DNA from 2 places in the Bradyrhizobium denitrificans genome. Region 1 is predicted to be linked to the other one. Evidence: predicted binding sites of a transcription regulator. Region 1 holds the regulator's gene; the other holds the start of a gene.

Region 1 (5,267 bases):
GATCCTCGGCGGCATTATCGTCTCGCTCATCATCGGCGCCTGGCCGGCGATGAAGGCCTACGGTTTTGAATTCCTCTGGACGCGGCGCTGGGCGCCGTCGGCGGATCCGCCGGTGCTGGGTGCGCTCGGCCCGATCTACGGCACGCTGGTCACGTCCTTCATCGCCATGTTGATCGCCATTCCGGTCGGTCTCGGCATCGCGATCTTCCTCACCGAGCTGTGCCCGCAATGGCTGCGCCGCCCGATCGGCATCGCGATCGAGCTGCTGGCCGGCATTCCCTCGATCATCTACGGCATGTGGGGCTTCTTCGTGCTGGGCCCGTTCCTGGCCTATAATTTCCAGCCGTTCATGATCAGCCTCTGCGCCAACATTCCGGTGCTGCAGGACATCTTCGCCGGCCCGCCATCCTATCTCAGCCTGTTCAATGCCTCGCTGATCCTGGCGATCATGGTGCTGCCCTTCATCACGGCGATCTCGGTCGACGTGTTCAAGACGGTGCCGCCTGTGCTGAAGGAGGCGGCCTATGGCGTCGGCTGCACCACCTGGGAGGTCGTGCGCAGCGTCGTCATTCCCTATACAAGGGTCGGCGTGATCGGCGGCATCATGCTGGCGCTCGGCCGGGCCCTCGGCGAGACCATGGCGGTGACCTTCATCATCGGCAACTCGTTCCGGATCTCGTCATCGATCTTTGCGCCGGGCACGACGATCTCGGCCGCGATCGCCTCCGAGTTCCAGGAGAGCGACGGTCTGCACCAGTCGAGCCTGATCCTGCTCGGTCTCTTGCTGTTCGTTCTGACATTCTTCGTGCTCGCGGCAGCCCGTCTGATGCTGATGCGGCTCGAGACCAAGGCGGGGAAATAGCTCATGACTGCCATTGACGCTCAGCCCAGTCCCGTCAATCCGATCTACACGCGCCGGCGCCGCACCGACATCGTGGTCCGTGGCCTTTGTTTTGCTGCCGCCGCGTTCGGCGTCACCTGGCTGGCGCTGATCCTGTTCACGCTGTTCTATAACGGTCTGGCCGGGCTCAGCCTGCAGGTCTTTACCGCTGATACGCCGCCGCCGGGATCGAGCGACGGCGGTCTGCGCAACGCCATCGTCGGCTCGATCATGATGACCATCATCGGCGTCGGCATCGGCGCGCCGCTCGGCCTGTTCGCCGGCACCTATCTCGCCGAATATGGCCGCAACGACCGCCTGACCTCGATAATCCGTTTCATCAACGACATCCTGCTGTCGGCGCCGTCGATCATCATCGGCCTGTTCATCTACGGTGCGGTCGTGGTGCCGATGGGCGGCTTCTCGGCGATCGCCGGCTCGCTGGCGCTGGCGGTGATCGTGATCCCCGTGGTGCTGAGAACCACCGAGGACATGCTGCTGCTGGTGCCCAATCCGCTGCGTGAGGCAGCCTCGGCGCTCGGCCTGCCGCGCTCGCTGGTGATCCGGCGGATCGCTTACCGCGCCGCGCGCTCCGGCCTCATCACCGGTGTGCTGCTGGCAACCGCCCGTGTCGCCGGCGAGACCGCGCCGCTGCTGTTCACCGCGCTGTCGAACCAGTTCTGGAGCATGAACCTCTCCAAGACGATGGCGAACCTGCCGGTGACCATCAACAACTTCGTCCAGAGCCCCTATGCCTACTGGAAACAGCTGGCCTGGAGCGGCGCCCTTCTGATCACCTTGACCGTGCTGGCCCTGAACATCGGTGCGCGCATCCTGGGCGCCGAGAGGAGCTCGAAATGACCGACATGTCCGTATCCGTGAGCAGCCCGACGGCCGCCATTCCCGCCAAGTCGCTGCCGGAGGCGCCGGCCAAGGTGATCGCGCGAAATCTGAACTTCTATTACGGCGATCATCACGCGCTGAAGAACATCAACCTGTCGCTCGGCACCAACCGCGTCACCGCGTTCATCGGTCCGTCCGGCTGCGGCAAGTCGACTTTGCTGCGCATCTTCAACCGGATGTACGATCTCTATCCGGGCCAGCGCGCCACCGGCCAGCTGATGCTGGACAGCACCAACATCCTCGATCCCAAGCTCGACCTGAACCTGCTGCGCGCCCGGGTCGGCATGGTGTTCCAGAAGCCGACGCCGTTCCCGATGACGATCTACGAGAACATCGCCTTCGGCATCCGCCTCTATGAGAAGATCTCGAAGTCCGAGATGGACGACCGGGTCGAGAAGGCGCTGCGCGGCGGCGCGCTGTGGAACGAGGTCAAGGACAAGCTCAACGCCTCCGGCCTGTCGCTGTCCGGCGGCCAGCAGCAGCGCCTGTGCATCGCGCGTACCGTGGCTGTCAGGCCCGAAGTGATCCTGTTCGACGAGCCTTGCTCGGCGCTCGATCCGATTTCGACCGCCAAGGTCGAGGAGCTGATCCAGGAACTCTCGGAGAACTATACGATCGCGATCGTCACGCATAACATGCAGCAGGCGGCGCGTGTCTCCGACAAGACCGCCTTCATGTATCTCGGCGAGTTGATCGAGTTCGACGACACCAGCAAGATCTTCACCTCGCCGAGCGATCGGCGGACCCAGGATTACATCACCGGCCGGTTCGGCTGACGCCGACAGCATCATTGCCTTCAGGAGATCATCATGGCCAGTGAACATACCGCCAAGGCGTTCGACAGCGATCTGCAGGATCTGACCCGGCTCGTGTCGGAGATGGGCGGTCTCGCCGAGCGGCTGATTGTCGACTCCGTCGACGCACTGGTTCGGCGTGACGTCGCGCTCGGCCAGAAGGTCGTCGCCGCCGATGCCGAGGTCGACAAGCTGCAGCGCATCATCGAGGAGCGCGCCGTGCTGACCATCGCGCGCCGGCAGCCGATGGCGGTCGACCTGCGTGAGATCGTCGGCGCGATGCGCGTCGCCACTGATCTTGAGCGCATCGGCGACCTCGCGAAGAACATCGGCAAGCGGGTTGCTGCGCTGGAAAGTGATTTCCATCCGCTCAAGCTGATCCGTGGCCTTGAGCACATGACGGATCTCGTGCAGTCGCAGGTCAAGTCGGTGCTGGATGCCTATGCGGCGCATGACCTGCCGGCTGCGATGGCGGTGTGGAAGGGCGACGAGGAGGTCGATGCCATCTGCACCTCGCTGTTCCGCGAGCTGCTGACCTACATGATGGAAGATCCGCGCAACATCTCGTTCTGCATCCATCTGATGTTCTGCGCCAAGAATATCGAGCGGATGGGCGACCACGCGACCAATATCGCGGAGACGGTGTTCTACATGATCGAGGGCCAGGCGATGGTCGACAAGCGTCCGAAGGGCGACATGACGAGCTTCGCCACCACGGTCCCCGGCAACTGAGAGAGACTCGTTCGATATGACTGCGCGCATCCTGGTGGTGGAAGATGAAGAGGCGCTGACCACGCTCCTGCGCTATAATCTGGAGACCGAGGGCTACGAGGTCGAGACCGTGGGGCGGGGCGACGAGGCCGACACGCGGCTGAAGGAGCGCGTTCCCGATCTCGTGGTGCTCGACTGGATGCTGCCGGGCCTGTCCGGCATCGAACTGTGCCGCCGGTTGCGGACGCGGCCCGAGACCAAGCAGCTGCCGATCATCATGCTGACGGCGCGCGGCGAGGAGAGCGAGCGCGTGCGCGGTCTGGCGACCGGGGCGGACGACTATATCGTCAAGCCGTTCTCGGTCCCTGAGCTGCTGGCGCGGGTGAAGGGTCTGCTGCGGCGGGCGAGCCCGGAGCGGCTGGCGACGGTGCTGTCCTATGGGGACATCGAGCTCGACCGCGAGAAGCGCCGGGTGGCGCGCTCGGGCCGGCCGATCGATCTCGGCCCGACCGAATACCGCCTGCTCGAATTCTTCCTCGAGCATCCGGGCCGCGTGTTCAGCCGTGAGCAGTTGCTCGACAGTGTCTGGGGCCGGGATATCTATATCGACGAGCGCACGGTGGACGTCCATATCGGCCGCCTGCGCAAGCTGCTCAATCCCGGCCGCGAGCAGGATCCGATCCGCACGGTGCGCGGCGCCGGCTATGCGCTCGACGACCGCTTCGCCAAGAGCGAGCAGGCGTAAGCGCGGGGCAGCCGTTTTGCGCGCGGCCATGGGGCTGCCGTCTTGATCCGGTCTGCTGGTCTCCCCATCATGATGACCGGGATGCCGCGGACGCGATGATCAGGACAATTGCTCTCGTCTTAGCCGTGTGGCTCGCCGCCATTGTGCCCGGTTCGGCCGCCGAACTCGAGGAGGCCGTGGCCGCGGCGGCCAATGGCCAGCACGCCATGGCGATGCGGCGGCTGATGCCGCTGGCGGCCAAAGGCGATGCGCGGGCGCAGTTCGATGTCGGCTTCATGCAGGCGTTCGGCTGGGGTGTGCCGCGCAACCCTGCCGAGGCGATGGCCTGGTACCGGAAGGCGGCGGATCAGGGCCTCGCCGTCGCGCAGCATTATCTCGGCGTCGTCTATTACAATGGGGAAGGCGTCGCCCGCGATCATGGCGAAGCCAGCCGATGGTTTTCTCGCGCCGCGGCCCAGGGCTTCGCCCAGTCGCAATATATGCTCGGCCTGATGATGCTCGACGGGCGGGTGGTCGCGCAGGATGTCGTGCAGGGCTATGCCTGGCTGGTCATGGCGGGGCGAAATGGCGTGCGGTCCGCGGGCCGCGAGGTCCAGCGTGTCGCGTTGAGTGAGGCGCAGCGGCGACAGGCGGAGCAGGCCATCGCGGCCTGGCGGCCCAAGCCGGAAGCGGCCGATTCAGGCATTGCCAATCCGCGGCCCGAGCAACTGCTCGGGCTCGACCGGCACATCGGCGAGGTCGTGGATCCCACGGCGTGGCCGGCATCATCGATCGGCGTCGTCACCGTGGCCCAATACAGCACGGGCGGTTCGTGCACGGGCACGCTGGTGGCGCCGCGCCTGGTGCTCACGGCCGCGCATTGCGTCTTCAACGGCGTCGCCCAGGTCAGTCCCGGCAACGTCCACTTCCTGGCCGGCATGAACAAGGGCACGCCGGCAGCCTCGTCGATTGCCGACAAGCTGATCGTGGCGCCCGACTTCGCGCCGATCCAGCACGACAAATGGTCGCTTGACCGCTCGCGCGTCGATTGGGCCCTGATCGTCCTGAAGGATGCGCTGCCGTCGCGGCCGGTGGCGGTCACAGCGCTCACGCGCGAGCAACTTGCGGCTGCGACGGCGGCCGGGACGATTTCGGAGATCGGCTACGGCCAGGAGCGGCGTTATTCGCCGACCGGACAGCGCAATTGCAGCGCCGGCATGACTGAGGATGCTCGGCTGCTGACGGTGCATTGCTT
Region 2 (5,267 bases), on a different contig from region 1:
CACGGCGCCGACGTGATCAAGGTCGAGCCGCCGGCCGGCGACGAGGTGCGCGACTGGGGCCCGCCCTTCCACGACGAGGACGCGGCGTATTTCGTCGGCATCAACCGCAACAAGCGTTCGATCGGCCTCGACCTCGCCTCGGACGGCGGCCGCGTGGTGCTTCTGAAGATGCTCGAGACCGCCGATGTGCTGATCGAGAACTTCAAGCCGGGCACGCTCGAGAAGTGGGGTATCGGCAGCGATGCGCTGCGCGAGAAATTTCCGAAACTCGTGCACTGCCGCATCTGCGGCTTCGGCGCCGACGGGCCGCGTGGCGGTAATCCGGGCTATGACGCCATCATCCAGGCGATGACCGGCATGATCGCCGCGACCGGCTCACCGGAGAGCGGCCCGATGCGCATCGGCGTGCCGCTGGTCGACATCACCACGGGGCTCTATGCCGCCATCGGCATCCTGATGGCGCTGTCGGAGCGGCAGCGCTCAGGGATCGGCCAGTTCCTCGAAGTGACGCTGTACGAGACCGGCCTTGCGATCATGCATCCGCACACCGCGAACTACTTCATGCACGGCAAGCCGCCGTCGCTGACCGGCAACGAGCATCCCAATTTGGTGCCCTACGCGATCTTCCCGACCAAGACCGATGACATCTTCATCGGCGTCGGCAATGACGGCACCTTCCGCAAGCTCGCACGCGAGATCGGACGTCCCGACCTCGGAACCGACCCGCGCTTCGCCCGCAACAGGGACCGCGTTGCCAACCGCGAAGCGCTGCGCGCCGAGCTTGCCGCGGTGTTCAGCCAATTCGAGGCCGAGCCGTTATGCGATCGGCTGCTCGCCGCCGGACTGCCGGCGGGTCCCGTACAGAAGATCGATCAGGCCCTGACCCATCCGCACACGCTCTACCGCGGCGATGTGATCGAGAAGGACTGGTACAAGGGCGTTGCATCGCCGATCCGGCTCGAACGCACCAAAGCGAGCCTCCGCACGACACCGCCGGCGTTCAGCCAGCACGCCCAGGAGGTCCTGGCCGAGTTCGGCTACACGCCGGACGAGATCGAGGCGCTGCTGGCTGAAGGAACCGTTTGCGCCGAACGCAAGCGCTGACCGCGACCACATCGGAGCGATCGCCGCGCCGCACCAGGACGCGGCGAGGACTCGCTAGATTTACCGCTCTTCAACGATGCACTTCGCACGGCTTTCCCATGCCGGATCAGCCGTCTATACATTCACATAACTGTCATCTGGCGCTGTTAACGGCCGCAAACGACGATGACGTTCATGGGAGGTATATTTTGATGTCACTTCGCCAATTCGCTGCTGCCGCCGTGGTCACGGCGACCTTTGGTTTCGCTGTTTCTCCCGCACACGCGGTGACTGAGATTCAGTGGTGGCACGCCATGACCGGCGGCAACAACGACATCGTCAACCGGCTCGCCGAGGAGTTCAACGCCTCCCAGAGCGACTACAAGGTCGTGCCGACCTTCAAGGGCGCCTATCCGGACACGCTGAATGCCGGCATCGCTGCGTTCCGCGCCGGCACCGCGCCGCACATCCTGCAGGTGTTCGAGGTCGGCACCGCGACGATGATGAGCGCCAAGGGCGCGATCAAGCCGGTCTATGAGCTCATGAAGGATGCCGGCGAGCCGTTCGATCCCAAGGCTTATCTGCCGGCGATCACCGGCTACTACTCGACGTCGAAGGGCGACATGCTGTCGTTCCCGTTCAACTCGTCCTCGATGGTGATGTGGATCAACAAGGATGAGCTGAAGAAGGCCGGCGTCGCCGAGATCCCGAAGACCTGGCCGGAGGTGTTCGACGCGGCCAAGAAGCTGAAGGCGGCCGGACACGACACCTGCGGCTTCTCCAACGCCTGGGCATCCTGGGCCAATATCGAGCAGTTCTCGGCCTGGCACAACGTGCCGATCGGCACCAAGGCCAACGGCCTCGACGGCTTCGACACGGTGCTCGAATTCAACACCCCGCTGCACGTCAAGCACCTGCAGAACCTCGTCGAGCTGCAGAAGGACAAGACCTACGATTATTCCGGTCGCGGCAGCGCCAGCGAGAGCCGCTTCGGCTCCGGTGAATGCGCGATCTTCCTGACCTCATCAGGCTACTACGCCACTGCCAAGAGCACCGCGAAGTTCGACTTCACCTCGGCACCGATGCCGTACTACCCGGATGCACCGGGCGCGCCGCAGAATTCGATCATCGGCGGCGCCTCGCTCTGGGTGATGGGCGGCAAGTCGGCCGACGAGTACAAGGGCGTGGCCAAGTTCTTCACCTTCCTGTCCGACACCAACCGCCAGGCCAAGCTGCACCAGGAGTCCGGTTATCTGCCGATCACCAAGGCGGCCTATGAGAAGACCAAGGCGGACGGCTTCTATGAGAAGAATCCGACCCTGCAGACGCCGCTGAAGGAGCTCACCAACAAGGAGCCGACCGAGAACTCGCGTGGCCTGCGCTTCGGCAACATGGTGCAGATGCGCGATGTCTGGGCCGAGGAGATCGAGGCGGCGCTGGCCGGCAAGAAGACCGCCAAGGACGCGCTCGATTCCGCTGTCGCCCGCGGCAATGCGATGTTGCGCACCTTCGAGAAAACGGCCAAGTAGAGCCGTCCTTGAGATGTCCCCTCCGCCCCCGGAGGGGACGTCTCGCCTCTCCCTCTCGCGGCGCACTGCATGGAAAAGTCGGTCGTCTTCAACGGCAAGCTCTTGCCCTATGTGCTGCTGGCGCCGCAGCTCGCGATCACGCTGATCTTCTTCTATTGGCCGGCCAGCCAGGCGATCTGGCAGTCCTTCCTGCGCGAGGACGCATTCGGCCTCAATTCCGAATTTGTCGGGCTCGAAAACTATCAGGCCCTGTTCGCTCAGCCGGAATATTACACCGCTATCGGCACCACCGTCGTGTTCTCGTCGCTGGTGACGGTGCTCTCGCTCGGCGTCGCGCTGCTGTTCGCCACGCAGGCCGACAAGAACCTCAAGGGCGCCTCGGCCTATAAGACGCTGATGATCTGGCCCTATGCGGTGGCGCCGGCGATTGCCGGCGTGTTGTGGTTCTTCATCTTCCATCCGACCCTGGGCACGTTGGCGCGCCCGCTGCGCGTCATGGGCTTCGACTGGAATCCGATGCTCAACGGCACCCATGCCATGGTGCTGGTGGTCATGGCCGCGGTCTGGAAGCAGGTCGCCTACAATTTCCTGTTCTTCCTCGCCGGCCTGCAGGCGATCCCGAAAAGCGTGATCGAGGCCGGCGCGATCGACGGCGCCGGTCCGCTGCGGCGGTTCTGGACCATCATCTTCCCGCTGCTGTCGCCGACCACCTTCTTTCTGCTCGTCGTCAACATCGTCTATGTGTTCTTCGAGACCTTCGGCATCATCGATGCCGTGACGTCGGGCGGTCCCGCCGGCACCACCACGACGATGGTCTACAAGGTGTTTGCCGATGGCAGGCTCGGCGGCGATCTCGGCGGCTCGGCTGCGCAATCGGTCGTCCTGATGGTGATCGTGATCGCGTTGACGGCGATCCAGTTCCGCTACGTCGAGCGCAAGGTGCAATACTGATGGTCGAGCATCGCCCGCTCCGAGATCTCGTCGCGTATCTGGTGCTCTCGCTCGGCGTCGTGATCTTCGCGTTTCCCGTCTACGTCGCCTTCGTCGCCTCGACCTATGACGCAGCGACCGTAGTCAGTGGCAATCTGCCGCTGGTGCCGGGCGGACGCATGCTGGAAAACTACTACCGCGCCGTGTTCGTCGGCGGCTCCCGCTTCATGAACCAGCCGGTCGGCGTGCTGCTCGTCAATTCCTTCATCACCGCCATCGGCATCGCGGTCGGCAAGATCATCATCTCGATCCTGTCGGCCTTTGCGATCGTCTATTTCCGGTTTCCATTCCGCAAGACGGCGTTCTGGATCATCTTCATCACCCTGATGCTGCCCGTCGAGGTCCGCATCTACCCGACCTACAAGGTCGTCGCCGATCTGCGCATGCTCGACACCTATGCCGGGCTGATCCTGCCCCTGATCGCTTCCGCGACCGGCACGCTGCTGTTCCGCCAGTTCTTCATGACGGTCCCGGATGAGCTGCTCGAGGCCTCCCGGATCGACGGCGCCGGCCCGCTGCGGTTCTTCTGGGACACGCTGCTGCCGCTGTCGATGACCACCGTGGCGGCTCTGTTCGTCATTCAGTTCATCTATGGCTGGAATCAGTATCTCTGGCCGCTGCTCATCACCACCAAGGATTCGATGCAGACCATCGTGATCGGCATCAAGAAGATGCTGACCACCACCGACGAGCTTGCCGAATGGCAGCTCGCAATGGCCACCGCCGTGCTGGCGATGCTGCCGCCGGTCGCTGTCGTGATCTTCATGCAGCGCCTGTTTGTCAAAGGCCTGGTGGAGACGGAAAAGTGAGCGGGGCGAATAGCGAATGGCGATTAGCAGATAGGGGCGTCCGCGCATGAAGATCCATTCGCCTTCCCCTATTCGCCACTCCCTCTTCGCTCTTCGCCAGCAATCGCTCGCTCGTCACGCATCACCGGTACCCGCCCATGGCTAACGTCACGCTCCGCAACGTCCGCAAGGTCTATCCCGGCGGGTTCGAGGCCATCAAAGGCATCGATATCGAGGTCGGCGACGGGCAGTTCTGCGTGCTGGTCGGTCCGTCGGGCTGCGGCAAATCCACGCTGCTGCGGATGGTCGCGGGGCTCGAGACGATCACCTCGGGAGAGATCGATATCGGCGGCCGCATCGTCAACGCGATCGAGCCGGCCGATCGCGACATCGCGATGGTGTTCCAGAACTACGCGCTGTATCCGCATATGAGCGTCTACAACAACATGGCCTATGGCCTGCGCAACCGCCGCGTGCCCGAAGCCGAGATCAAGACGCGCGTCGAGGACGCCGCGCGCATCCTCGAGCTCGGCACCATGCTTGAGCGCAAGCCGCGCCAGCTGTCCGGCGGCCAGCGCCAGCGGGTGGCGATGGGCCGCGCGATCGTGCGCAAGCCGAAGGTGTTCCTGTTCGACGAGCCACTCTCCAATCTCGACGCCAAGCTGCGCATCGCGATGCGGGTCGAAATCCGCAAGCTGCAGCGCCGTCTCAACACCACGGCGATCTACGTCACGCATGACCAGCTCGAGGCCATGACACTGGCCGACATCCTGGTGGTGATGAATGGCGGCAAGGTCGAGCAGATCGGCAATCCGCTGGAAATCTATCAGCGGCCGGCGACCACGTTCGTGGCGTCCTTCATCGGCGCACCGCCGAT

The links. Region 1 encodes PhoB, which activates phosphate uptake and scavenging genes when phosphate is short. Its sites were predicted from a motif close to TGTCATNNANCTGTCAT; they were not measured.
Region 2: the regulator PhoB is predicted to act here: its motif matches at 1,225-1,241, upstream of ugpB (sn-glycerol-3-phosphate ABC transporter substrate-binding protein UgpB).

The regions. Positions count from the first base shown of each region.
Region 1 is NZ_JABFDP010000027.1:26,615-31,881, reverse strand. Features, by position in the region: gene pstC (phosphate ABC transporter permease subunit PstC) at 1-862, shown strand, start outside; gene pstA (phosphate ABC transporter permease PstA) at 866-1,741, shown strand; gene pstB (phosphate ABC transporter ATP-binding protein PstB) at 1,738-2,559, shown strand; gene phoU (phosphate signaling complex protein PhoU) at 2,593-3,309, shown strand; gene phoB (phosphate regulon transcriptional regulator PhoB) at 3,326-4,033, shown strand; gene HL671_RS27780 (trypsin-like serine protease) at 4,129-5,267, shown strand, end outside.
Region 2 is NZ_JABFDP010000025.1:93,884-99,150, forward strand. Features, by position in the region: gene HL671_RS26925 (CaiB/BaiF CoA transferase family protein) at 1-1,104, shown strand, start outside; gene ugpB (sn-glycerol-3-phosphate ABC transporter substrate-binding protein UgpB) at 1,296-2,612, shown strand; gene ugpA (sn-glycerol-3-phosphate ABC transporter permease UgpA) at 2,682-3,563, shown strand; gene ugpE (sn-glycerol-3-phosphate ABC transporter permease UgpE) at 3,563-4,411, shown strand; gene HL671_RS26945 (sn-glycerol-3-phosphate import ATP-binding protein UgpC) at 4,549-5,267, shown strand, end outside.